DNA from 2 places in the Methylobacillus flagellatus KT genome. Region 1 is predicted to be linked to the other one. Evidence: predicted binding sites of a transcription regulator. Region 1 holds the regulator's gene; the other holds the start of a gene.
The links. The regulator FliA, encoded in region 1, starts transcription of late flagellar genes. The targets are predictions, from matches to a motif close to CTAAAGTTNNCNNAAANNNTGCCGATANNA.
Positions count from the first base shown of each region.

Region 2: a site for FliA is predicted at 4,258-4,287, ahead of MFLA_RS04660 (YjfB family protein). Genes of this name have one in related genera too.

Region 1 is NC_007947.1:2,084,222-2,095,512, forward strand. It holds gene flhA (flagellar biosynthesis protein FlhA) at 1-1,482, shown strand, start outside; gene flhF (flagellar biosynthesis protein FlhF) at 1,479-3,089, shown strand; gene MFLA_RS09945 (MinD/ParA family ATP-binding protein) at 2,986-3,696, shown strand; gene MFLA_RS09950 (RNA polymerase sigma factor FliA) at 3,710-4,444, shown strand; gene MFLA_RS09955 (flagellar motor protein) at 4,426-5,166, shown strand; gene motD (flagellar motor protein MotD) at 5,179-5,982, shown strand; gene MFLA_RS09965 (flagella synthesis protein FlgN) at 6,034-6,483, opposite strand; gene flgM (flagellar biosynthesis anti-sigma factor FlgM) at 6,513-6,815, opposite strand; gene flgA (flagellar basal body P-ring formation chaperone FlgA) at 6,974-7,681, opposite strand; gene flgB (flagellar basal body rod protein FlgB) at 7,914-8,309, shown strand; gene flgC (flagellar basal body rod protein FlgC) at 8,343-8,750, shown strand; gene MFLA_RS09990 (flagellar hook assembly protein FlgD) at 8,780-9,466, shown strand; gene flgE (flagellar hook protein FlgE) at 9,501-10,733, shown strand; gene flgF (flagellar basal-body rod protein FlgF) at 10,834-11,291, shown strand, end outside.
Region 2 is NC_007947.1:949,631-960,921, reverse strand. It holds gene MFLA_RS04680 (sensor histidine kinase) at 1-1,283, shown strand, start outside; gene MFLA_RS04675 (hypothetical protein) at 1,280-1,852, shown strand; gene MFLA_RS04670 (sigma 54-interacting transcriptional regulator) at 1,849-3,219, shown strand; gene MFLA_RS04665 (hypothetical protein) at 3,451-3,906, shown strand; gene MFLA_RS04660 (YjfB family protein) at 4,034-4,228, opposite strand; gene MFLA_RS04655 (PepSY domain-containing protein) at 4,384-4,911, opposite strand; gene MFLA_RS04650 (putative bifunctional diguanylate cyclase/phosphodiesterase) at 4,985-6,886, opposite strand; gene MFLA_RS04645 (thymidylate synthase) at 7,009-7,803, opposite strand; gene thrC (threonine synthase) at 7,816-9,243, opposite strand; gene MFLA_RS04635 (homoserine dehydrogenase) at 9,294-10,607, opposite strand; gene MFLA_RS04630 (pyridoxal phosphate-dependent aminotransferase) at 10,659-11,291, opposite strand, start outside.

The sequences.
Region 1 (11,291 bases):
TATGTGCGTGGCGATGCAGTGGCGGGAATACTGGTCATTGTCATCAACATCCTCGGGGGATTGATCGTTGGCATGGTCCAGCACGACCTCAGCTTTGCCGATGCAGTCAAGAACTATACCCTGCTGGCGATCGGAGACGGTTTGGTGGCACAGATTCCAGCCCTCATCATCTCGGTAGCAGCCGGTGTCGTCGTTTCCCGCGTCGCCGATGACCGTAACATCAGCAATCAATTGACAGAACAACTACTGTCCAATCCCCGTGCCATTTACATCACAGCCGCGATCATTGCCGGCTTGGGCCTGATTCCAGGCATGCCTCATTTTGCCTTCCTGGTGCTTGCAGGATTGCTCGCTGGTGTTGCCTTCACGGCCGAGAAAAAACAGCAAGTCAAGGAGGCCGAGCCTGAAACAGCTCCTGCCGAGGTCAATGATTCTCCGGAAGCCAGTTGGGATGACGTCATGCCTGTAGATGTCATCGGCCTGGAAGTCGGCTACCGCTTGATTCCATTAGTCGATGTCGCACAAGGTGGTGATTTGCTGAAGCGCATCAAGGGACTGCGGAAGAAGTTTGCGCAGGAAGTCGGCTTCTTGCCGCCTCCCATCCACATCCGCGACAACCTTGAGCTGCGCCCTGCAGGCTACCGGATTACCTTGAAAGGTGTTGAAGTCGGCAGCGGCGAGTCCTTTCCTGGGCAATATCTGGCCATCGACCCCGGCAATGTCACCGGCCCACTCAGCGGCACAACCACGACCGACCCGGCATTCGGGCTGCCGGCCGTATGGATAGAAGCCAATACCCGCGACCAGGCCCAAGCCATGGGATACACCGTGGTCGATACCAGCACCGTCATCGCCACCCATCTCAATCATATGATCACATCCCATGCTGCAGAACTGCTGGGGCGCCAGGAGGTACAACAGCTGCTGGATCATATTGGCAAGGAGTCTCCCAAGCTGGTTGAAGACTTGGTACCCAAGGCACTCAGCCTGTCCAGCGTGCAGAAAGTGCTGCAGAACCTGTTGATGGAAGGCGTGCATATCCGCGACATGCGCACCATCATCGAGACCCTCTCAGAACATGGGCCACGCACCCAGGATACCGACGAACTCACCTCGCTGGTCCGCATCCAGCTCGGGCGTGCCATCGTGCAGCAGCTGTTTCCCACCGGCAATGAGGTGCCGGTCATGACATTGGACCACAACCTGGAACGCTTGCTGATGCAGGCATTGCAGGCCAGCGCCAATGGCGGCGCGGCCATCGAGCCGGGACTGGCAGAAACACTTTCAACCCAGGCGGCAAATGCCGCCAAGCAACAGGAACAAATGGGGCTAGCCCCGGTATTGCTGGTTCCTGGCTCGCTGCGCACCGCATTATCCAGATTCCTGCGCCGCGCAGCGCCGCGCCTGCGGGTGCTCTCGCATGAAGAACTTCCTGATACCAAAACCATACGCGTTACCAGCCTGATCGGAGGCCAAGCATGAACATCAAACGTTACTTCGGAAAAAACTCCCGCGAAGCCTTGAACATGGTCAAGCAAGAACTGGGAGCCAATGCCGTCATCCTCTCCAACCGTGCCGTCGAAGGCGGCAATGAAGTACTGGCGTTCCGCGAGGAAGACATGGCGGCATTGGTGGCACGCGACAAGCCGACGCCAAGCCCGGCCAAGGTGCGTCATTCACCAGCCGATACAGAAGAAACCCTGGTGTCGATGCTGAACCGCAACCAGCGCATCCTGAAACCAGCGGAACCGTTGAACCAGCAGCAACTGCTGCAACAACGCTCACTCGCGACAGGAAGCAAGGGCACGCACAGTGAGCCCCATGCGACTGCCGCCGCCCAGGTTGCCAAGCCCTTGGTCAGAAGCAGAGAGCACGCAGGGAGCGAACAGCCCGGGCAGGACCGCCTGGCCCAGCGCGAATTAGCTCATATGATGCAAGAGCTGCGCTCCATGCGCGGCGCCATCGAGTCACAGCTGACGGAAATCACCTGGGCCAACATCCAGCAGCGCGATCCGGTCAAGTCCAATATACTCGGCAAGATGATCTCGGCAGGATTCAGTGCCGGGCTCGCGCGCCAGATCGCGGAGAAGGTCCCTGCTGACCACAGCGAAACAAATGCCATGAAATGGCTGCAGAATGTGATCAGCAACAATATCCACACCATTAGCGACGAGCAGCAGATTCTGGACCAGGGCGGCATATATGCCTTGGTCGGCCCGACTGGCGTCGGCAAGACCACGACGACGGCCAAGCTGGCAGCCCGCTTCGTGATGAAGCACGGTCCGCGCAAGCTAGCCCTCATCACGACCGACTCCTACCGCATTGGCGGGCACGAGCAACTGCGGATCTACGGCAAGATCCTCGGCGTCATGGTGCATGCCGTCAAGGACGAAGCCGACCTACGCATTGCCCTGAACGAACTCAAGGGCAAGCACACCATCCTGATCGACACGGTCGGCGTCAGCCAACGTGACCGTATGGTGGCGGAGCAAATTGCCATGCTGTCCAAGACAGGCCTGCCCATCAAAAAGATCCTGTGCATGAACGCCACCAGCTCTGGCGAAACCCTGGTCGACGTCATGGACGTATACAAACGCTACGGCCTGGATGGCGGTATCATCACCAAACTGGACGAGGCCGCATCGATCGGCAGCGTCCTCGATATCATCATCCGAGAACGCCTCAAGCTATATTACGTCGCGAATGGTCAACGCGTGCCGGAAGATATCCATCTCGCCAACAATCACTTCCTCGCACACCATGCCTTCAAGATGACACGCCAAAAAGCGGAGCAATTCCAGTTTCGCGAGGCCGAAATGCCCTTCCTGATGGCGAATGTCGCTACCAGTGGCAGAATCCTGGAGGCGCCGCATGAATCATCAGTACAAAGACCAAGCGGCCGGCTTGCGCCGCCTGATGGCGGGCCCCAAGCCAAGAATCATCTCCGTCCTGTCGGCAGCTGGAAAACCCGAACATACGCGCTTCATGACCAATCTTGCCGCTCCGCTGCATCGGCAGGGCAATACAGTGCTGGTCGTCGAGGCAACCAGCACCCCGGTGCACGAGGCGAGGCACTACGGCATAGATAGCAACCAAGCCACATTACTGGAGGCCCTGCTGCGCCCAGAACTGCTCCAGCCGTTAATCACCGATGACAGCCGTGGTTATTCTGTTGCAAAATTACTGCCAGGCAATACTGCCAGCCGCTTTCTGCAACAAGACAACATCAAGCAGCAACTCGAGCGTTTATTCTTGACCATGGCAGGTCAGCACGACATCGTACTGGTGGATGCTGCGCTCACCGTTGAAGACACCATGCCGCTGGACGTACTACACCATGGGGAGATACTGATACACATGACGCGGGATACCGGTTCCATTACCCAGGCCTATACCTTGATCAAGCGGCTATGCAGCCAGGTAGGCAGGCGTACCCTGGATATTGTGGTGTCGCATGCAAGTGAGGCGCAGGCCCATGTGGTGTTCAATAATATCGCCGCGGTCGCGCACCGGCATCTTGATATCAAGCTCGACTTTGCTGGCCTCATCCCGTCAGATGAGCATCTGAATATCGCAGCAAAACTTGGGCGCAATGTCATCGAAGCCTTTCCCAAGACCAAGGCTGCGGCAGCATTTAAGGCATTAGCAGGCAAAATAGACCATAATCATGGTTTATTGGAAACGTCGCTCAGCTAAGAGGACCCAAGTGATGTATACCTTGCATGGAAAAACCAGCCCGAAGGAAGAACTGCTGAAGCAGCATGCAAGCCTGGTCAAAAAGATTGCGTACCAGCTCAAGGCCAAGCTGCCTGCCAGTGTCGACATCGATGACTTGATACAGGCTGGCATGATGGGACTGCTCGATGCCAGCAATCGCTATGAAGATAACCATGGCGCGCAATTCGAGACCTATGCGGCCCAGCGTATCCGTGGCTCCATGATTGATGAACTGCGCCGGGCCGACTGGCTTCCACGCAGCGTGCGCAAGAATATGCGCGATGTGGAAAGCGCCGTGCACCTGCTGGAACAGAAACTCGGTCGGCCTCCCACCGAAGGCGAGCTTGCCCGAGAACTCAACCTGTCCATGGATGATTTCCAGGGGATGCTGGACGACTGCAGTGGGCACCAGCTCATCTACTACGAAGATTTCAGTGAACAGGACAGTGGAGACCACTTCCTCGACCGCTATCAATCCGATGATTCGGGAGACCCGCTGAAGGCCCTACTTTCCAGTGACTTCCGGGAAGCGTTGATCGAAGCCATAGAAGCGTTGCCTGAGCGCGAAAAAATCCTCATGGGCCTCTACTACGAGCAGGAAATGAACCTCAAAGACATCGGCGCCATCATGAGCGTATCCGAATCCCGGGTTTGCCAATTGCACACCCAGGCCGTCGCGCGGCTGCGCGCCAAACTGAAAGAGAAATTGTGGACTGGAGCAGTCTAGGCGGCATACTCCTTGCCCTCGCCGGCATCCTGATAGGGCAGGCGCTTGAGGGAGGGAAGTTCAGTTCCCTCATTCAGCCTGCCGCATTCATGATCGTACTGTTCGGTACCATAGGTGCCGTGCTGTTGCAGACCCGACCCGTATTTTTCATCCAGGGGATAAGGTTATTGCAATGGGTCGTGTTTCCCCCGCAGGACGACAGGGAAAAACTGGCGCGCCGTATCACCAGCTGGAGCCAAATTGCGCGCAAGGACGGCATCCTGCTGCTGGAGAACCATATGTACTCGGAACAGGATCCCTTCGTGAAAACGGCATTGCGCCTGGTGATCGATGGAACGCCTCCCGAAAAGATCCGCGATATCTGCAACGTGGATATCAACCGCTATGAGGCAGCGCAGCGCAATGCGGTCAAGATATGGGAAGCCGCTGGCGGCTATGCTCCAACGATTGGCATCCTGGGTGCTGTGCTCGGCCTGATCCATGTCATGGAGAACCTTTCCGACCCAGGCAAGCTGGGCAGCGGCATCGCAATTGCCTTTGTGGCGACTATTTACGGCGTAGGTTTTGCCAACCTGCTCTTCCTGCCGATCGCCAATAAGCTCAAGGCACTCGTGCAATTGCAGACCACCCGGCGTGAAATGGTGGTCGAAGGCGTGGTGGGGATCGCAAATGGCGAGAATCACAAGATTATCGAAGAACGCTTGAATGCTTACTTACGCTGAATCTGGGTGGATATGGGAAGAAGAAGAAAATTTGAGGATGAGCCAGACAACAATGACCGTTGGCTGGTCTCCTATGCAGACTTCATTACCCTGCTGTTCGCTTTTTTCGTCGTCATGTATGGCATCTCATCAGTCAACGACCAGAAATACAAGGAACTCACCTCTGCCCTGGGCAGCGCATTTAGCGGCAACACCAACGACAATACCTCCAGCCCCTCGCCTGATACTCCTCCCGCTGCGGATAGACATGTCCTGAAGACAACGCCCACCAGCAGCCTGATCCATGCCCTGCCGCTATCGCGGCTGCAGAAGGAGAGGCAGCGCAAGGAACAAGAAAGCATTAGCGCCATGATTGCCACACTCAACCGCGCGCTAGGCAATTTGGCCACCAACGGCAAAATCAGCATCAGCAAAACCAGCTTGGGCGTACGCATCGATATTGCCGACGGTGTATTGTTTCAGGCAGGCTCGGCAGCCATCAAGGCGGAGGCAGACGCTCCTATCAGTGAAATTACACAGATACTGGCTGACCAGCAATATGCCATCCAGGTAGAGGGCCACACCGACAATGTCCCGATCAGCAACGCCCAGTTCCCTTCCAATTGGGAGCTCTCTTCGATGCGGGCCACGAGTGTCGTCCGCAAAATGATAGAAAACGGCATTGATGCCGCACGGCTCAGTGCCGTCGGTTATAGCGACACACAGCCCATCGCTGATAATCAAACGGCGGAAGGGCGCGCGCAGAACCGTCGCGTCTCTATCATGGTGCTTTACCACAAGCCTGAAAAACTTCAGGGCGCAGCCAATCAGCAATAAATAAAAAAGCCGGGAAACCTCCCGGCTTTCTACTGTTCTGTCGTAACCTGCTCAAGCATGGGCATTGTAGCGCGTTGAACCGGTACTAGCCTGGCCATTGGGCCCGTAGAACTGCTCCAGTGAAGGTGGCCTGCCCAAGGTATCCAGTACCTGCTGGTTACGCCGGAACTGCTTACTGATCAAAATCCCGTTCACGCGATTGAGCTCCTTGGCTTGATCTATCAGGCTTTGGAACCTACCCCAGGATTTCTGTATGACAGCATCCTGAACTGCTATCCAGGCAGCAAGGCCGCGCTCGTCAGGGCCGAATCCCAAGCCAGTAATTGCCTGGTAGCGGGCCTGGGTACTAGCGTTGATGTCCTGCAAGACACGAGCCTTGTCATTCAGCAAACCTTCCATGGCGTCCACATCCACCTTGACCAGGCTAGCCTGCTCACGCTTCAGGAGCTCCAACAGGTTTTCGGTCAATGCAATTTCATGCTCAAAGCTGGCTGTGGTCATGTCAGGTCACCTTTTATTCCTGCGCAGCTTCAACGTTGAGCTGTCAACAGGTCTTTCACTGTATTGATCAGGCCATCTGCGACTTTTTCAGAGTCAACCCTAAACTGGCCGCTGGAAATGGCAGATTTGATCGCGTTGACTTTGTCCGCGTCATACACTTGCTCACTGGCCCCGGCTGCTTCAATAGATTGCAATTGCGCGGCTAGGGGAGACAAGGTGACGCTTTCACCGGCAACAGGCGCCTTGTTTTCGCTGGCGCGAGGAGCAGGCCTGTTCTCCGTCTTGTCATTGTTAAGCGCAACTGCTTTCTGAAGTGCGTCATCGATTTTCATGGCAATTCCTTAAGCTGGTTTCATCGCGGCAAAACCGCATACCGATATATTGCTCTTATCGGCAGCATTTTTGTCAACTTTAATGAAAAAGTTTAAATCCTTTTGCCTGCAGTCACAAAGCCTGTCGCCGTGTTATATCCATTACGCCGTCAATATTGCTAGAAAATGACCTCGATCAGGCCGCCCCGGCGGGCCAAGCCACTCACCACCCGGCCATTGCCCACTTTCACCTTCACGCGCTGGCCGTCTCCTGCGCTAGTGAGGGCCGTCCCTTCCGCTGACACCTTGAATCCCTCGCCCATGGTGTTGAGTATGACTTTCTGCCCCTGTTGCACCACCGGCAATACGCGTAACATCTCCTGCCGCAATACCGTGCCTGCGCTCAACGGCACATATACCGCCCGTCCTATTGCCTGGCTGGCATCGGTAAATACGCCCGGCGGCAGCTTGGCAAGGTCGCCATGGCTCTTGGCCAGGTCCTGCTCGGTAATGATATGCCCTTGCGCCAGCGGCGCGGCGGCAACCAAGTATTCCGCCATGACCTGCACATTGGCCTGTACATAAATCGTCCAGACTTGCGGTGCACTGCAGCGAACCCCTACGCTGGTCCGTCCCCATATCCTGCTGCCGGCAGCAAGCGACATCTGGAGTTGGTCGCAACTGGCAAGCTTGAGGCGCGGGTCGATGGCGAGTGCGGAGACCGACACCTTGCCGGGCAGGCCTGTACTCTGGCTCAGCAGGAACTGCTCCACCTGAACCCGCAACTGCGTCAGGTCCTGGTGGCTGGAGGCGGCATCAACCGGCGCGCCCCACAAGCCGACAATCAACCAGGCTGCGATCCGTCCGGTGATAGATACTCGCTTCATGTCTCACCCCTCAGTTATATATTGGCGCTATCTTTACTGACAGTGCGCGGGAATTCAGATCAAGTTGCATTTTACTGAGACGCGCAAGCGCATAAACGGAAAACAAAAGGGGAAATTCCGCGTTATTCACGCAATGAGATTGGCATGACAAGTCCTAGACTCACAATCATCTGAAATAACGGCAGTCGCATGCATTTCTTGACCGCCGCCGTTAGCAAAGGAGGTTGTTACGATGAACAAGCTGGACGCCGCACTCAATTTCCACCAAACCGCATTGCGCGTACGCGGACAACGCCAGGAGCTGTTGGCCGCCAATATCGCCAATGCCGACACGCCCGGCTACAAGGCGCGCGACATCAATTTTGCCGATACATTCAAGCAGGCCCTCACTGGTGCATCTGGCGGACTGAAAGCCGATACAACGCATCCTGGTCATATTCCAGCCACCGCCAGCCACCAGAACGGCGTGCTGTACCGCTCCATTATCCAAGGCAGCGTCGACGGCAACACCGTGGACATGGATGTGGAGCGCACCCAGTTTGCCGACAACGCATTGCGCTATGAAGCCAGCGCCACCATGATCAGCGGGCAGATCAAGAAACTATTGTCTGCGATACAGGGCCAATAATGGCAACTGACCTCAATCTTGAAGGAGGCACGCATGTCACTTTTTAATGTATTCAATATTTCCGGGTCAGCCATGAGTGCGCAGGGACAGCGCCTGAATGTCGTGGCCAGCAACCTGGCCAACGCCGACAGCGTCACCAGCTCCAATGGCCAGCCCTACCGCACCAAGCACATCGTGTTTTCCGCTGTGCCGGTGAATGCCAAGGGTGATGCACAAGGCGTCAAGGTGCAGCAGATCGTGGAGGACCAGGCACCTCCACAACTCAAATATGATCCCAAGCATCCCCTGGCCGACGCAAACGGCTATGTCGCCATGCCCAATGTCAATGTCACCGAAGAAATGGTCAATATGATCTCGGCCTCGAGGTCGTACCAGAACAATGTTGAGACCATGAATGCAGCCAAATCCATGCTGCTCAAGACGCTGACCATCGGCCAATAAACCTCAGTCCCTGAAAGCGAGTAAAGACCATGACAAGCACGCCAGGCATCTCCGATTCTCTGCTCTCCAGCATGAATGGCAGCGGCGCCAACAACAATACCAGCGCCATTTCCGAAACCCAGGATAGATTCATGAAGCTGCTGATTGCACAAATGAAGAACCAGGACCCCCTCAACCCAATGGACAACGCCGAGGTGACGAGCCAGATGGCGCAGCTGTCTACCGTGACCGGCATTGAGAAAATGAACGCCTCGCTGTCCACATTCATCAGCAGCATGCAGGCGACACAGGCCCTGCAGGCTTCCAGCCTGATCGGCAACACTGTCCTGGTGGAAGGTAACAGTACCTACCTTGCCCCCGCAGAGACCGAAGGCGAATCCGCTGCCTATTTAGGTGTCGAGTTACCCATTGGCGCCGATAAGCTCACGGTCAACATCAAGAATGGCGCAGGCAATGTTGTGAAGACCATCACCGTCACCAACCAGCCGGCGGGTATTTCCTCCCTGGGGTGGAATGGTTATGGCGATGACGGCACAAAACTGCCAGATGGCCGCTACACGATAGAGGCGACCGCAACCACGGGTAACAGCAGCGTGGCATCTACCCCACTGAGCTATGAGCAAGTCATGAGCGTGTCCACCGGCAGCGATGGGGTCAAGCTCAACCTGAGCAATTTGGCAGCGATCACCACAGACCAGATCAAGCAGATTTTCTAACCACCACCCAGGATTTCACCACCAGGAGAACAACATGGCTTTCCAACAGGGTTTGAGCGGACTCAACGCCGCATCCAAGAACATTGAAGTCATCGGCAACAACGTTGCCAATGCCAGCACCGTGGGATTCAAGCAATCACGCACGGAGTTTGCCGATGTATATGCCAACTCCCTGGGCGGCGGCAACGCTTCCAAGATCGGCATCGGCACCAAGATCGCCGCGATTACGCAGCAGTTCACGCAGGGCAACATCTCCAACTCCCAGAACCCGCTGGATGTCGCCATCAATGGCAATGGGTTCTTCCGCATGAGCGACAATGGCGCCATCACCTACAGCCGCAATGGTCAGTTTCAGCTGGACAAGGACGGCTACATCCAGAATGCCGCCGGCCAGCGGCTGACCGGATATGCCCTGGCAAATGGGCAGATCCAGACCGGCGCATTGACTGAGCTGAGAATCGATGCCGCTGATATGCCCCCGCGCACCACGACATCCATCACAGGCCCTTTGAACCTGGATTCCCGCGCCGAGATCCTGGACCCGGCCAATTTCGACATCGACGATCCATCAAGCTATAACCACTCTACCCCGATCGAAGTGTTCGACTCACTGGGAAACTCCCATTCCGTACAGCTTTATTATCTGAAGAGCGGCATTACCACCGCGCCCAATGCCACTACGACGTGGACTGTCATGGCCAGCGCCAATGGCAGCCAGCTGATGCCCAACCCGATTGGCACCATGGTATTTGATGGCTCTGGCATCGACCCGGCCATTACCCTTGCGCCACTCAGCATCCCGTTGAGTAGTGGAGGCCTGACTCCCATGTCGGTAACCTTGAACTTGACTGGCAGCACGCAGTTTGCCAATACCTTCAATGAAAGCGACCTCGGGCAAGATGGTTATGGAGCAGGCCGCCTTTCCAGCTTCAGTATTGGTGCAGACGGCTCCATCCTCGGACGCTACTCCAACGGCAGAAGCTCCGTGCTTGGTCAGGTTGCACTCGCCAACTTTCGTAACCTCAACGGATTGCAGCCACTGGGGGACAATCAATGGGCTGAAACCTCCGAGTCCGGCCCGCCCATCGTCGGCGTTGCCAACTCCGGCGGGCTGGGCGTCCTGCAATCCTACCGCCTGGAAGACTCCAACGTCGACCTGACCGCAGAGCTGGTCAACATGATCACTGCGCAGCGCGTCTACCAGGCCAATGCGCAAACCATCAAGACGGAAGACCAGATCATGCAGACGCTGGTCAACCTGCGTTAATGCGATGAAGCATGAGAGGCGGCTCACAATACTCAGCTACAGATACAACCATGTCAGAAGCGTGTTGTGAGTCGCGATTGAATAAAAGAAAGGAACCACCATGGACCGCCTGATCTATACCGCCATGACTGGCCTGAAGCACATCATGGAGCAGCAATCGACCACGGCCAACAATCTGGCAAACGCCACGACCACCGGCTTTCGTGCCCAGATAGACAGTTTCCGTGCGGTTCCGGTATTGAGCGACGGCCTGCCCACGCGGGCATTCGTTGTCGATGCCACAGTGGGCACCAACTTCAACAGCGGCGTCATTAATACGACCGGACGAGAGCTCGACCTCGCCATCCGTGACCAAGGCTGGTTTGCCGTGCAAAGACCAGACGGCACCGAGGCCTACACCCGCAACGGCAATTTCAAGTTGAACGAGAATGGCGTCCTGCAGACCCAGGACGGCATGATGGTACTCGGCGACAACGGTCCCATTACGATCCCGCTCGAAGCCAAGGTGGCTTTCGCCAACGATGGCATGGTATCGGCAGTGGCTACCAATGTCGTTCC
Region 2 (11,291 bases), 1.1 Mb from region 1:
CTACCCGGGCAAGCCGTGCCCTCGTCGAACAGATCGCCTTCATGGAACGCAGCGCGCGGCAGTATTTTGTGCTGGAAGATGAATTGCTGCTGGAAAACTATGAGAAGGCGCATGAAAAGTTCGTCGATTCATGGCACGATCTGGACCAGCTTCCCATGACCAGCAAGCAAAGGCTTGCTTTAAGCAAGTTGTCTGCAGAGGAGCAAGCACTTTTTCAAAATGTCGCGCAGCATTCCACGGAATCCTCGTCAATCGAAGAAATCGTTGGTCGGTTTGCCGACCTGACGGTACAGGCTCAAGATATTCTCGATGAAAATAATCGTCAGATAGATCGGGAATCCGCCATCCTTGCAGAAACTGCAGAGCGAACACAGCAAATCATGCTCTGGCAGACACTTACCCTGATCCCGGTTGCGCTGCTGGTCGCCCTCATGATCACATTTCTCGTCGCCCAACCGATCCGGCGCATGGATGCCGCCATCCGCAAGCTTGGCGAGGGCGACTATAGCGAGCCGATCAGCATCGACGGTCCTGGCGACCTGCGCAACCTGGGCGAACGCCTGGACTGGCTGCGTGCACAACTGAACGAGCTTGACCAGCAGAAGCAGCGCTTCTTGCGCAATGTCTCCCATGAGCTTAAAACTCCGCTTACCGCAATCCGGGAAGGCAGCGAGCTACTGAGTGACGAAGTGGGTGGCCCTCTCACGCCGCAACAGCGCGAAATTGCCGGGATACTGCGTGAAAGCAGCTTACGGCTGCAGAAAATGATAGAAAACCTGCTCAGTTTCACTGCAGCGCAATTCCATGCGCCACAGCTCAATCTGGAAACTGTAGACCTCACCGGACTTGCGGAAGCAATTCTCGCAGACTACTCCCTGACAATCAGCAACAAGAATATCAATATCCAGCGTGACTTCTTTCCTACTCTCATTCAGGCCGACCGGGAAAAAATTCACTCCGTACTGGACAACCTGATTTCCAATGCCGTCAAGTACACTTCGCCATCCAGCAGCATTCGTATCAGCATTACACATCAGGCACACCAAGCCATCATCGAAGTCCACGACGGCGGCCCCGGCGTCATGGCATCCGACAAGGCCAAACTGTTCGAGCCCTTCTACCGTGGCGACAGCGCCCATGAGAGCCTGGTCAGCGGCAGCGGGCTTGGGCTTTCCATCGCCAAAGAATACGTCGACGCGCATGGCGGTGAAATCATTCTCTTGCCTTCTGAGCGCGGTGCCCGTTTCCGCGTTACCCTTCCATTGAAAGCTTTAACAAAATGAACCTGAATAACCTGCTTACCATCGCCATGACAGCAACTTTGCTCAGCGCCTGCGCTCACCAGCCGACACCTGCCCAAGCTCCTATCCACCAGGCGCCTCCTCCCCCCCCTCAGCCGACCAAGGAACGCTACGCTGCCTCCAACCTGCTGGAATTCATCAGTCATTTCTCCGAGCTGTCGCTCGAGTCACAAAAAAAAGAGCTGGCAGAAGCTTTAAATAAAATCAGCAGTAACAATAAAGACTTACATCAAAAGACCCGCGTTGCCATTATCTATGCCATCCCTGGCAGCAAATTGCGTGATCCGATCAAGGCACAACCCTTGCTTGAGGAGTTGGCACGTGAAAAACAGCTGGGCAAGGAAGAAAAAGCCATCGTTTCCATCTTGAGAGAAAATGCAGCGGAAATCGCCAAGCTTACCCAGCGCCTGCGCGACGAAATGCGACGCGCGGACGAAAGTCAGCAAAAAGCTGATAACTTGCAAAAGAAGCTGGATGAATTGAAGAAAATTGAGAGAACCATGATGCAGAAATCACTGAACAACCCTCCAACCCGGAGCAACGGTAAATGATAGGAACAACCAAGAAAATCCTGACTGTCGATGATGATCCCGACATCCTCAAACTCATGGGAATGAGGCTGCAGGCAGCAGGTTACCAAGTCATCACTGCCACCAATGCAGAAGAGGCGCTGTCCCAAATTGCCATCAGCCGACCAAGCCTGGTGATTACAGACTTACGCATGCCTGGCATGGATGGCTTGGCCCTGTTCGATGCCATCCATCAATCCGATCCTGCCTTGCCCGTGATCATGGTTACAGCCCACGGCTCGATCCCTGAAGCGGTCGATGCGACACAACGCGGCGTATTCGGCTTCCTCACTAAGCCTTTTGACAGCAAGTCACTGCTGCAGCAGGTAGAGGCCGCATTACGCATCGGCACAGGCGATCTGCAGCCTCATGACCAGGATATCGACAATGAATGGCGCAAGAGCATCATTACACGCAGTCCGCAAATGGAAAACTTGCTCGGGCAAGCCAAGCTCATGGCAGTTTCCGATGCCAGCGTATTTATCCAAGGTGAAAGCGGGACGGGCAAGGAGTTGCTGGCACGCGCCATCCATCAGGCCAGTCCTCGCCGGGACAAGCCTTTTATCGCCATCAATTGCGGTGCCATTCCAGAAGCCCTGCTTGAGTCTGAACTATTCGGTCATAGCAAAGGGGCATTCACCGGCGCCTTGCGCGATCACAAAGGGCTGTTCCAGACGGCTGACGGCGGCACCCTGTTCCTGGACGAAATCGGCGACATGCCGCTGCCATTGCAGGTAAAACTGCTTAGAGCCCTGCAGGAGCGCGCCATCCGTCCCGTCGGGTCCAATACCAGCATCAACATTGATGTGCGTGTGATTTCTGCGACTCACCGCAACCTGGCAGAGGAGATGAAAGCCGGACGGTTCCGCGAAGACCTGTACTATCGCATCAATGTTGTCGGACTTGAAATTCCTCCCCTGGCTGCACGTCGTGAAGATATTTCCCTATTGGCCAATAACTTTCTCAACGAACTGGCCACCAAGTACCGTAAAAAACTCAACGGCTTTGCCCCCGAAGCCTTGGAGCTGTTGATCACTGCGCCATGGCCTGGCAACGTCCGCCAGTTGCAGAATATCGTCGAACAAACCGTAGTGCTCTGCACCACACCCTTAATCCCGGCCACTTTGGTACAAAAAGCATTGCAAGAAAACATCGGCGGCATTGTACCGTTTGAAGTTGCACGGAAGAATTTTGAGCGCGACTACCTGATCAAGCTGCTCAAGGCCACGAATGGAGGCGTTACACAAGCTGCCCGCCTGGCGCAACGCAATCGCACCGAGTTTTACAAGCTATTGCAACGCCACCAGCTCACGCCGGCGTTGTTCAAGAACGACAATACCGCACATTAATGTCTCCTCTGAGAGACGGAATTACCCATTGATTTTCAACAAGTTAACTCATCATGCACGCAATACGTCTCAATTTTGAGACATGAAACAGAAGGGCCCGCTCGCTCCAAATTCAATTAACCCAATGATAAATATAGATTTATTAATGTTGGCACACTCTTCGCTATAGATTAATTGAATTTTTCGGCTGCATACTCCAAACGAAAATCATGAGTCGGAGATACTAAACATATGATGGGATCCAATACAAAAAAAACGCACCCCATGGTCTTGGTTGCAGCAACCGCCATGACGATATTCAGCTTGGTAGGGAGCGCCGCGATGACTGGCCTGATTCCTGTGGCGCATACCTATCGCCCCGACCTTGCTCAGGAATTAATTACCGATCCCAATGCCGCCATGGTGATCAGCAATATACTGACACAAGACACTAACGAAGCGGGTAAGAACGAATCGACTCATACTTGCCTGGAGTGTGGCACTATCATATCGATTCGCTCTTTTACTTCTCATACGAATAATAGCGATGCTTACCACATCAATGATAAAACAGCGGAAGGCGCAACCTACATCATCAAAGTCAGAATGAGCGATGGGCACTTGTATACTTTTACCCAGTACAACATGCCCCACTATTCTGTAGGGGACAGTGTCAAGCTCAAGAGTGGCCGACTGGTGAATGCCTAACGTATATTGAATCTCCAAGCTCCTCATAGCAGGCCTTTATCCTCCCCGAGAAGGTCTGCTTTTTTTCTTCAAAAATAAAGCCCTGCAAAGCAGGGCTTTATTTTTTCCTGATATTGATATGGATATTTCAAGCCACCGTATTCACATTCTGTCCTAGATGTGCCGGCAGATTGGCGGAGGGAGCTGGTAGCGCCTCCAGCAATGCCAACGCATTGGCTGAGCTGATATCCAGGGCTTTTTTCAGTACCGTCGTCCCCACTTCCTGCTGCAAGCGCGTAGCTGAAAGATCGGAGGCAACACTCGCAATTGCACTCACATCCATGTTGATTTCCATTTTGACGATAATATATGCATTAACGGCAGGTTTGGGCTCAAGTTAAGGCTTCTGCTCACTTGATCATCGCATTTCTCATGGCAGTGGCGAAAAAAAACGCCCCCGAAGGAGCGTTGTCGACTGTCCGTCCAGTCAAAAAGCTATCATTCCTTGCCAATCTGGTAAAACTCTTGATTGGCTTCAACGATTTTACCAGTAGAGGCATCCACTTCGACCTTGAATTCCTTGCCATCCTTGGTCTTGATGTCGAACTCGTAGGAGGCTGCGCCATTCTCTTCAATTTCGTATTCAACCTCGACAATTTCACCGGGATGCGCAGCAAGGGCTGTCTTGCGTGCCTCGGCTTCGCTTACCTTCTGTTTGGCCTTGAACAGAGGATGGTCTGCGGAGTCGACCTCTTGCTCTATTTCCACGATCTTGCCTGTATTAGCGTCGCATTCTACATCCCAAGCGGTACTATCGCTAGACTCAATATCAAATTCATAAACTGGTGTCTCGCCTTCCAGCTTGTACTCTACCTTGACCACTGTTCCTGGTTTAGCCTTGAGCGCCGCTTCCAGGCAGGTTTCCAAGCTGACCTTTCCTTTGGGAAAGTGATGATCAGCAATCGCCAAGCTGCTGGATATCGCCAATGCAAAAGTACTAAGCACAACTAAGGTTTTTCCCACCATTTATCTCCATATAATCATTATTCAACCTAATGTTGCGATTATAAACGAACAATTAGCATTCAGGACAAATTCCTTATTGCTCCAGGATAAAATCATTTTCCTGATGCCCCTTGCCAGTGATGACAAGCTCTGCCATCTCCCGTGCGCTCACTGGACGACTGAATAAATAGCCTTGCACCATATCGCTTCCCTGCTCCCGCAGGAATTGCAACTGTGCTTTGGTCTCCACGCCTTCTGCCACGACCTCAAGCTTCAGGCTGTGCGCCATCTGGATAGTGGCCGTGGTAATCGCGACATCGTCGGGATCATTGGGGATATCCCGGATAAAGCTGCGGTCTATCTTAAGCCGGCTGACGGGAAAACGCTTGAGATATGCCATGGATGAATAACCTGTGCCGAAATCATCGATGGCAAGATGCATGCCCATGGCCTTGAGGTCTGCCAGGCGAGTAGTGGTCGCTTCCGCGTCTTCCATCAGGACGGTTTCGGTAATTTCCAATTCGAGCAGGCTGCTATCCATGCCAGTTCGCTCAATGATCTTGGTCATGGTCTGTACCAGGTTCTCTTGGCGGAACTGGCGCCCCGAGAGGTTGACGCTCATGCGCAGTGGCACTCCCAACGCCTTCCACTCCATGGCCTGCCTGCAAGCCTCGCGCAATACCCACTCCCCGATGCGCACGATGAGGCCAGTCTCCTCGGCAACCGGAATAAAGCTACTTGGGCACAATAGACCACGCTGTGGATGATGCCAGCGGATCAAAGCCTCCACCCCCACCAGCTTGCAATCCGGCAGACTGAACTGCGGCTGATAGTAAAGCTCGAACTGTTTTTCTTCCAGCGCGACGCGCAATTCGGTTTCGAGGAGCAAGCGAGTCGAGCTCTTGTGATGCATTTCTGCAGAGAACATCTGGAAATTGTTTTTGCCGCGGCTCTTGGCATAGTACATGGCTGCATCGGCATCACGCAGCAAATGGGCGGCATCCTCCCCGTCGTAAGGATAGATACTCGCGCCAATGCTGACACCGATATAAAAGTTGCGGTCATTCAAGACAATAGGCGGCGCCAGCGCTCGAATGAACCGATTGGCAACAGCCTCCACATTCTCGACATCCGCGGGCTGGTCAAGCATCATGGCAAATTCATCCCCACCCACGCGATACACTGTATTTTTCTTGCCTGCTGCGACCATCAGGCGCTGCGCGACCAAATGCAGCAGCTTATCCCCGACATCGTGCCCCAGGGTATCGTTGATCACCTTGAAATCATCCAGGTCAAATACCAGCAATGCCAATACGCCACGCCGATGACGCGCCCCTTCCAGCAGCAAATGGAAATGTCTGCTGAAAGCATGGCGGTTGGGAAGATCGGTCACCGTATCATAATTGGCCAGAAAACCCGCCCGCTCTTCGGCCTTGAGCATCGCGCGTTGCAATCGGCTGAGCAGCAGGGCAGCGGCAAACAAAGTCACCAACATCACCATTACCGTGGTACCAACATACCAAAGCAGCTGGCGATACAATCCTTTCATATTGGATCGCATGTACAACATCCCGACTTGCATGCCGCCATATACGACAGGCTGCCATATTTCACTTTTGTGCATGTCTGAATGACGCTGTACCTGGTCCGCGACCATCATGTCAAACAAGCGCGACAGGCTACCGGGACGTACATATTCGGCAAAACGGTTCTGTTGCATGTCATATAGAACCGCCGTATCGATTTCAGGCGCTTCGGCCAAGCTTGCCAGGACTTCAGATGCCACCTCATGTTCGCCCCGCACCAGCGCCTGAGCAATATTGCCTGCCATAATCCGCATCTGGATCTGCATGGTGACGGTCATGTTGCGCCTGAGCGAAGCATACTCCATGCTGATCAGCGTCACCGTGGCAATCAACAAGGCGAGGCCCACAGCCAGGATATGGGCCTTACGCAATTTGGGCGATACGGGCTGGTGATGCACGGGACTCATCATTGAATGCTACCTTCCCGGACCATGCCGCTGGCAGCCTGATACAGAAAACAAATGCGCGACCACCGGTGCCCGCATTGCAAGCGCATGAAGGGAAAACGACCACATAGACTCAAACCGGGGAACTACACTGCAACGGGGGCCTTGATAGCGGGATGCGACTGGTAATTCTCCAGTGTGAAATCCTCGAAACGGAAAGCAAAGATATCCTTGACCTCGGGATTGATCCGCATCACAGGCAGAGGATAAGGCTCACGCGACAATTGCTCCTTCACCTGCTCGAGATGATTGAGATAGATATGCGCATCACCCAGTGTATGTACAAAATCGCCAAGCTTGAGATCACATACCTGCGCCACCATCATGGTGAGCAAGGCATAGGAGGCGATATTGAACGGTACGCCGAGAAAGATATCCGCACTACGCTGGTACAACTGGCACGAAAGCTTGCCATCCGCCACATAGAACTGGAAAAACGCATGGCAAGGCGGCAATTTCATCTTGTCAACATCGGCGACATTCCATGCGGACACAATCAGACGGCGAGAGTCCGGATTACGCTTGATGGCCGCTATCACTTCGCTGATCTGATCGATATGGCCTCCATCCGGTTTGGGCCAATTGCGCCACTGGTAGCCGTACACTGGCCCCAGGTTGCCCTCGGCATCCGCCCACTCGTCCCAGATGGTCACGCCGTTTTCCTTGAGGTAGGCAATGTTGGTACTGCCCTGCAAAAACCAGAGCAGCTCATGAATAATGGACTTCAGGTGAACCTTCTTGGTGGTCAGCAGCGGAAAGCCCTCGGACAGGTCGAAGCGCATCTGGTAGCCGAATACGGACAGCGTACCGGTGCCGGTGCGGTCTTCCTTCTTGTGGCCCTGCTCCAGTACGTGGCGCATCAAGTCGTGATAGACCTTCATTCCCTCTCCCGATCAAACATGCTCGACAATGAACTGCTTGATAGCGGCCACATCGGCCTCCATCACCTCAAAGCGCTGCGGCAGGGCTTCCAAGCCCTCCAGGCTGTGCGGGCGTTCGGGCTTCTGGCCCAGCGCCTCGACAATCGCATCCTCGAATTTGGCCGGCAACGCGGTTTCAAGTACCAGCATCGGAATGCCCGCCTCGCGCTGCTCCAACGCCACCTTGAGACCATCGGCGGTATGGGTATCGATGGTGACGCCATAGCGCTCATGGGTCACCCTGATGGTCTGCATGCGGTTGGCGTGGTTGCTGCTGCCGGAGACAAAGCCGTAATCCGCCACCTTGGCAAACCAACCGCCTTCATTGAGGTCGACGCTGCCACCCGCATCTACCTTGCCCCACAGCTCACGCACCTTGGCCGCATCACGGCCCACCAGATCGAAGACGAAGCGCTCGAAATTGGATGCCTTGGAAATATCCATGGAAGGACTGGAGGTGTGGTAAGTATTGGCAGAACCGCGCGGACGATAGACACCGGTCTTGAAGAATTCGTCCAGCACATCGTTTTCGTTGGTCGCCACTACCAGCTTGGCAATCGGCAAGCCCATCATGCGGGCGATATGCCCGGCACAGACGTTGCCGAAGTTGCCGGAAGGCACGGCGAAGCTGACCCGCTGCGCATTGTCCGCGGTGACGGCAAAGTAACCCTTGAAGTAATACACCACCTGGGCCGCCACACGCGCCCAGTTGATGGAGTTTACTGCGCCGATCTTGTTCTTTGCCTTGAAGGCATGGTCATTGGACACGGCCTTGACGATGTCCTGGCAATCGTCGAACACGCCCTTGACCGCGATATTGAAAATATTGTCATCCTGCAGGCTGAACATCTGCGCAGTCTGGAAACGGCTCATCTTCTGGTAAGGCGAGAGCATGAACACCTTGACACCCTGCTTGCCGCGCATGGCGTATTCCGCAGCAGAACCGGTGTCTCCGGAAGTTGCGCCGAGGATATTGATCGTCTCGCCTTTCTGCGCCAGCACATATTCGAACAGGTTGCCAAGCAACTGCATCGCCATGTCCTTGAATGCCAGGGTCGGGCCATTGGACAAGGACAGCAGGTAGAGGTCGTCCTCCAGCTTGAGCGTGGGAGTGATGTCCTCGGCATTCTGTCCAGCGCGCGCATAGGCATAGACATCCGCACGATAGGTCTTGTCGATAATGGCGCGCAGGTCAGCAGCAGGAATATCATCGATCAGGCGCGAGAGGATGGTGAACGCCAGGTCGCGGTAATGCATGCCGCGCATCGCATTCAGCTCGTCCTGGCTGAATTGCGGATATTGCTCGGGCAAATAGAGGCCGCCATCGGGCGCCAGGCCGCCAAGCAGGATTTCAGTAAACGACTGTGCGGGCGATTGCCCGCGGGTGGAAATATATCTCATGGCACAACTGATGCAGGCAGCAACTGCGCTACCTGCAACCCTTTCTCAAGTTATCGGCTCAGCTCTTCCATACGCAAGCGGGTCACGCTGCCGGAAATGGCAGGCAATGCCTCGATGGCGGCAATCGCGTCATCCATGTTCTTCTCGGCCGTGACATGGGTCAGGATGATGATATCGGCCTGGTCTTCGCCTTCCTGTGGTTCTTTCTGGATCATGGCATCAATCGAAATCTGGCGGTCACCCAGGATGCGGGTCACATCGGCCAGCACGCCTGGCTTGTCCACCGCGCGCAGCCGCAGGTAATAAGCGCTGCTCACCTCGCCGATTGCCAGGATGGGCAAATCCACGAGCTGGTCGGGTTGGAACGCCAGGTGAGGGACGCGTTGGTGCACATCGGTCGTGTGTGTGCGCGTTACGTCGACAATATCAGCCACCACGGCGCTAGCGGTGGGCTCGGCACCTGCGCCTGCGCCGTAATACAAGGTAGGCCCAACCGCGTCCCCCTTCACCAGCACCGCATTCATGGCGCCGTTGACATTGGCAATCAGGCGCTTTTCGGGGATCAAGGTCGGGTGCACGCGCAGCTCCACGCCTTGGCTGGTGCGCTTGGTAATGCCAAGCAGCTTGACGCGGTAGCCCAGCTCTTCCGCATAACGGATATCAATGGAGTCCAGCTTGCTGATGCCTTCAACATAGGCCTTGTCGAACTGCATCGGGATACCGAAGCCAATTGCAGCCAGGATCATGAGCTTGTGCGCCGCATCCACACCCTCAACGTCGAAGGTCGGGTCGGCCTCGGCATAGCCCAGGCGCTGCGCCTCCTTGAGCACATCAGCAAAGGCCAGCCCCTTCTCACGCATTTCCGAGAGGATGAAATTGGTGGTACCGTTGATGATGCCCGCAATCCACTCGATACGGTTGGCGGCCAGGCCCTCGCGTACGGCCTTGATGATGGGAATACCCCCTGCCACCGCAGCTTCAAAAGCAACGATCACCCCCTTCTGCTGCGCCGCGGCAAAAATCTCGTTACCGTGCAACGCGATCAGCGCCTTGTTGGCGGTGACCACATGCTTGCCATGTTCGATCGCCTTCATCACCAATTCGCGTGCGACAGTGCACCCGCCGATCAGCTCGACCACGATGTCGATGCTGGGATCTGCCACCACGGCAAATGCGTCGTCAGTCACGTCAACTTGACCTGCCGTGACCTTGCGGGCCAATTCCAGATTGCGGTCGGCAACGCGCGTGATGGCAATCGGGCGACCAGCACGGCGCGCGATTTCTTCCTGATTGCGTGTAAGAACGGTATAGGTGCCGCCACCGACAGTACCGATGCCAAGCAGGCCAACATTGATGGGTTTCATTCAGGTTTCCAGTTATCTTGCTTTATTCAATCTTGTACAGCGACAGCGCCGTCATGCCGACGCGCTTTGGGAGGTTGTTTGTGCCTCTTTCGAGGCTTTGCCTTCCACTATGGTGATGGTGCTGTGCTGCTTGCGGTAATTTTCCAGGAAGCGGGCAATTCGGGTAAATGCCTCGGTGAGGTCATCCACATTCGGCAGGAACACGACGCGGAAATGATCCGGCGCGCGCCAGTTGAAGCCCGTGCCCTGCACCAGCAGGACTTTCTCCTCCAGCAACAGGTCGAGGATGAATTGCTGGTCATCCTGGATGGGATATATTTTGGGATCAAGGCGCGGAAACAGGTACAGGCCAGCCTTGGGCTTGACGCAACTTACACCAGGAATATCGGTCAGCATCTTGTAGGCAAGGTCGCGCTGCTTGCATAACCGGCCGGTCGGCGCCACAAGGTCGTCTATGCTCTGGTAGCCGCCCAGCGCGGTCTGGATCGCCAACTGCCCGGGCACATTGGCGCACAGGCGCATCGAAGCCAGCATGTTCAACCCCTCGATGTAGTCTCCCGCATGCCGCTTCTCTCCCGAGATCACCAGCCAACCGGCGCGGTAACCGCAGGTACGATAATTCTTGGACAGACCGTTGAAGGTCACGAACAGCACATCATCAGCCAATGAAGCAATCGAGGTGTG